2 regions of the Streptomyces sp. NPDC031365 genome follow, and region 1 is predicted to be linked to the other one. Evidence: riboswitches for the same ligand, from Rfam matches in the RefSeq annotation. Region 1 holds a riboswitch; the other holds the start of a gene.
The links. Region 1 has a riboswitch for S-adenosylmethionine ahead of thrC (threonine synthase). Riboswitches for the same ligand answer to the same signal wherever they lie in the genome.
Positions count from the first base shown of each region.

Region 2: linked by a shared signal. The riboswitch ahead of ACZ5C2_RS05045 (aminotransferase class V-fold PLP-dependent enzyme) and the one ahead of thrC (threonine synthase) in region 1 are both predicted to bind S-adenosylmethionine.

Region 1 covers NZ_JBVIIM010000001.1:187,815-190,011, reverse strand. The annotation lists gene thrC (threonine synthase) at 1-1,293, opposite strand, end outside; SAM riboswitch class I at 1,312-1,459, opposite strand; gene ACZ5C2_RS00875 (glucosyl-3-phosphoglycerate synthase) at 1,597-2,197, shown strand, end outside.
Region 2 covers NZ_JBVIIM010000002.1:524,307-526,503, reverse strand. The annotation lists gene ACZ5C2_RS05045 (aminotransferase class V-fold PLP-dependent enzyme) at 1-1,249, opposite strand, end outside; SAM riboswitch class IV at 1,412-1,528, opposite strand; gene trpD (anthranilate phosphoribosyltransferase) at 1,603-2,197, opposite strand, start outside.

The DNA of each region.
Region 1 (2,197 bases):
GAGCCCGGCTTCGCGGAACGACTCCAGGCTGGGACGAACGGTCGCCGTGAGCCCCGTCCCCGCCACCGCGTCCAGCGTCTTCAGACCATCACCCGTGTTGAGCACGACGGTGGTCAGCGACGGGTCGAGGGCACCGCTCTCCAGAAGCTTCTTCGCGACCCCCACCGTCACACCCCCCGCGGTCTCCGCGAAGATCCCCTCCGTCCGCGCGAGCAACTTGATCGCGTCGACGATCTGCTCGTCGTTCACGTCCTCCACCGCACCGCCCGTGCGACGCGCGATGTCCAGCACGTACGGCCCGTCCGCCGGGTTCCCGATCGCCAGCGACTTGGCGATCGTGTCCGGCTTCTGCGGGCGTACGACGTCGTGCCCGGCCTTGTAGGCCGTGGACACCGGCGAACAGCCCTCCGCCTGCGCACCGAAGATCCTGTACGGCTTGTCCTCGACGAGCCCCAGCCTGATCAGCTCCTGCAGCCCCTTGTCGATCTTCGTGAGCTGCGAGCCGGAGGCGATCGGGATGACGAGCTGGTCCGGGAGCTGCCAGCCGAGCTGCTCGCAGATCTCGTACGCCAGGGTCTTGGACCCCTCCGCGTAGTAGGGCCTCAGGTTGACGTTGACGAAGCCCCAGCCCTCGCCGGCCGGGTCGCCGATCAGCTCGGAGCAGAAGCGGTTCACGTCGTCGTAGTTGCCCTCGATGCCGACGAGTTCGCCACCGTAGACGGCGGCCATGACGACCTTGCCCTGCTCCAGGTCGTGCGGGATGAACACGCAGGAGCGGAAACCCGCCCGGGCGGCGGCGGCACCGACCGCGCCGGCGAGGTTGCCGGTGGAGGAGCAGGACAGGGTGGTGAAGCCGAAGGCGCGGGCGGCCTCGATGGCCTGGGCGACGACGCGGTCCTTGAAGGAGTGCGTGGGGTTGCCGGAGTCGTCCTTGATGAACAGCTTGCCGGCGTCGACGCCGAGCTCACGCGCGAGGTTGTCGGCCTGGACGAGCTTGGTCCAGCCGGGGTTCAGGTTCGGCTTGCCGGCCACGTCCGCCGGGACGGGCAGCAGGGGCGCGTAGCGCCAGATGTTCGCGGGTCCCGCTTCGATCCGCTTGCGCAGCTCCTCGGCGTCGTAGGCCGAGAAGTCGTAGGCGATCTCCAGCGGGCCGAAACACTCCTCGCAGGCGAAGACCGGGCCGAGGGGCACACGGTGGCCGCATTCGCGGCAGGAGAGCGCGGCGGCGGGGCCCAGATCGACGGCGTTCGCGGCGGCGGATTCGGTGGTGCTTGCAACAGTCTGCACAGCCATGTGAGGCGAGGCCCTTTCTCCTCATCTTCCTCACGGCGCATCTCGCCGTGAGACGGATTTGGCACCTTCACTAGCCGGGAGCCTCGCCACGTCCGCGTGACAGGAACCGACTGGAGGGTTGCCGGGGCTTCATCGGGCCGTATCCCTCTGCCCCTCTGGATGAGCGGTGTTCAGTTGTCGGCGCGGCGACCCCGGCGTGCGAGGGTCATCGGCGTTGTTCAAGACTGTAACCGAGGCCTGGAAGGTCGAGACAGTCCGTCCGAACCGCGAGATGGATCACAGGCCAGTGAGGAGCCGGGGACCGTGCTGGAAGAAGTCGAGCGCTGGCTGACCGACCGCTCCTGGTCCGTGGCCGACCGCCCGCTCCACCGGATCCTGGCGGCGAAACGCGCCACGGGGCAGACGGTGAGCGTGGTGCTGCCCGCGCTGAACGAGGAGGCGACGGTCGGCGAGATCGTGTCGGTCGTCCGCCACGATCTGGTGCACCGTGTCCCGCTGGTCGACGAGGTCGTGGTGGTCGACTCGGGTTCGACCGACCGCACGGCCGAGGCGGCGGCGGCAGCGGGCGCGACGGTGGTGCACCGGGACGCGATCCTGCCCCGCATACCGGCGGTGCCCGGCAAGGGCGAGGTTCTGTGGCGGTCGCTGCTGGTCACCCGGGGCGACATCGTGTGCTTCGTCGACGCGGACCTCAGGGAGTTCTCCTCCGACTTCGTCTCCGGCATCGTCGGCCCGCTGCTCACCGAGCCGGACGTGCAGCTGGTCAAGGCCATGTACGACCGTCCCCTCGGCCCGGCGGCCGGTCAGGGCGGCCGGGTCACGGAGCTGATGGCCCGCCCGCTGCTGAACATGCACTGGCCGCAGCTGGCCGGCTTCGTGCAGCCGCTGGGCGGCGAGTACGCGG
Region 2 (2,197 bases), on a different contig from region 1:
CCGCCCCGAAGCTGACCCGGATGGCGTTGAGCGACTTCTCCCCGGGCGCCGCCTCGGGAGCGCGGCACTCGCCCTGCGTCTGCGGGGCGCTGCCGAGCAGCCTGCGCACCAGCGGGTGCGCGCAGAACAGCCCGTCGCGTACGCCGATGCCGTACTCGGCGGACAACGCGGCGGCGAAGTGGGAACTGTTCCAGCCCTCGACGACGAAGGAGAGCACACCGACGCGCGGGGCGTCGTCCCCGAACAGGGACAGGAACCGCACCTGGGGAACGTCCGCGAGCCCCGCGCGCACCGTGCGGATCAGCTCCTCCTCACGCACGGCCAGTGCCTCGAAGCCGGCCTCGATGAGCGTCTTGCAGGCGGAGGCGACGGCGTGGACACCGATGACGTTGGGCGAGCCGGCCTCGTGGCGGGCCGCGCTGTCGTGCCACTCCACGTCCACTCCCCCGTCCGCGCGCCGGGTGACCTTTCGGCTCGCGCCACCGCCGGCGAGGTACGGCTCGGCCGCCCGCAGCCAGTCGGAGCGGCCGGCCAGCACACCGGAGCCGAACGGGGCGTACAGCTTGTGCCCGGAGAAGGCCACCCAGTCGACGTCCAGGTCCCGCACGCTCACCGCGCGGTGAGGGGCGAGCTGGGCGGCGTCCAGCACGATCCGCGCGCCGTGCGCGTGGGCGGCGGCGGCGAGCTCCCGGACGGGCCACAGCTCGCCGGTCACGTTGGAGGCGCCGGTGACGCAGACCAGGGCCGGACCGTGCGGGTCACGGCCGGCGAGGGCGCGTTCCAGGGTCGTCACGGCCTCGCGGGGGCCCCCGGGGGCGTCGAGGTAGGTGACGCGCGCCTCCCGCCAGGGCAGCAGGGAGGCGTGGTGCTCGGTCTCGAAGACGAAGACCTCGCAGCCGTCGGGGAGCGCGGCGGCGAGCAGGTTGAGGGAGTCGGTGGTGGACCGGGTGAAGACCACCTGGTCCCCGCTGCGGCAGTCGAGGAACTCGGCGACGGTCCGGCGGGCGTCCTCGAACAGGTCGGTGGAGAGCTGGGACAGGTACCCGGCGCCCCGGTGGACGCTGCCGTAGTACGGCGCGTACGCGGCCACGTCGTCCCACACCCGCTGGAGGGCGGGGGCGCTGGCGGCGTAGTCGAGGGCGGCGTAGACGGCCTCGCCACCGGTGACGAGGGGGACGGTGACGTCCCGGCCCAGGACGGGCAGCGGGGCACAGACGGAGCGGTCGGCGGCAACGGTGGAGACGGACATGGCACAACTCCCGTGAGGCAGACGGAATCCCCGCGCGAGCGGACGACGCTCAAGCGCGGAAGGGAAGAGAAGAGGGGTTTGCGGAGGCGGGGCTCGGCAGCCCTAGCGCATTCGCTGGCTCACGGAAGGCTCCTCGACGACCAGGACCCCTGGCGTGCGAGGGGTCCGCGCTTGCCGTGAGCCCTGCTGCCCACGGCCTGGTCCTCACCCGGGGCACCCCGCCACGGACGGAGGGTTGCCGGACAGCCGGCCGGGGCCTGATGGCTGTCACTCGTGACCTGGACAGGAAGGTACTGAAGTGATCGGCGTCCCGCAACCCGTGTCCGGATCGCGGGACATCCCGACGGTGGGTCCTACGCGTTGCTGACGGCGACCCAGCGCTCCAGGATCCGCTGGGCGGCCCCCGAGTCGATCGCCTCGGCCGCCTTGGCCATCCCGGCGCGGATCTGTTCGGTCAGGGTGCCGGAGCTGGGCTCCAGGGCCACCAGCGCCGCCGCCGAGTTCAGCAGCACCGCGTCCCGTACCGGGCCGGTCTCACCGTCCAGCAGCCTGCGGGCGACCTCCGCGTTGTAGGAGGCGTCGGCGCCGCGCAGGGCCTCCACGGGCACCAGGTCGATGCCGACCTCGCGCGGGTCGAAGGTCTCCTCCTTGACGTGGCCGTCCCGGACCACCCACACCCTGGAGGTGGCGGTGGTCGTCAGCTCGTCCAGGCCGTCGTCGCCGCGGAACACCAGCGAGGAGTGACCGCGTCCGGCGAAGACCCCGGCCATGATGGGGGCCATCCGGAGGTCGGCGACCCCGACCGCCTGGGCCTTGACCTTCGCCGGATTGGCCAGCGGGCCGAGGAAGTTGAACACCGTGCGGATGCCCAGCTGACCGCGCGCGGCGGCCACGTGGCGCAGCGCCGGGTGGAACTTCACCGCGAAGCAGAAGGTGATCCCGGCCTCC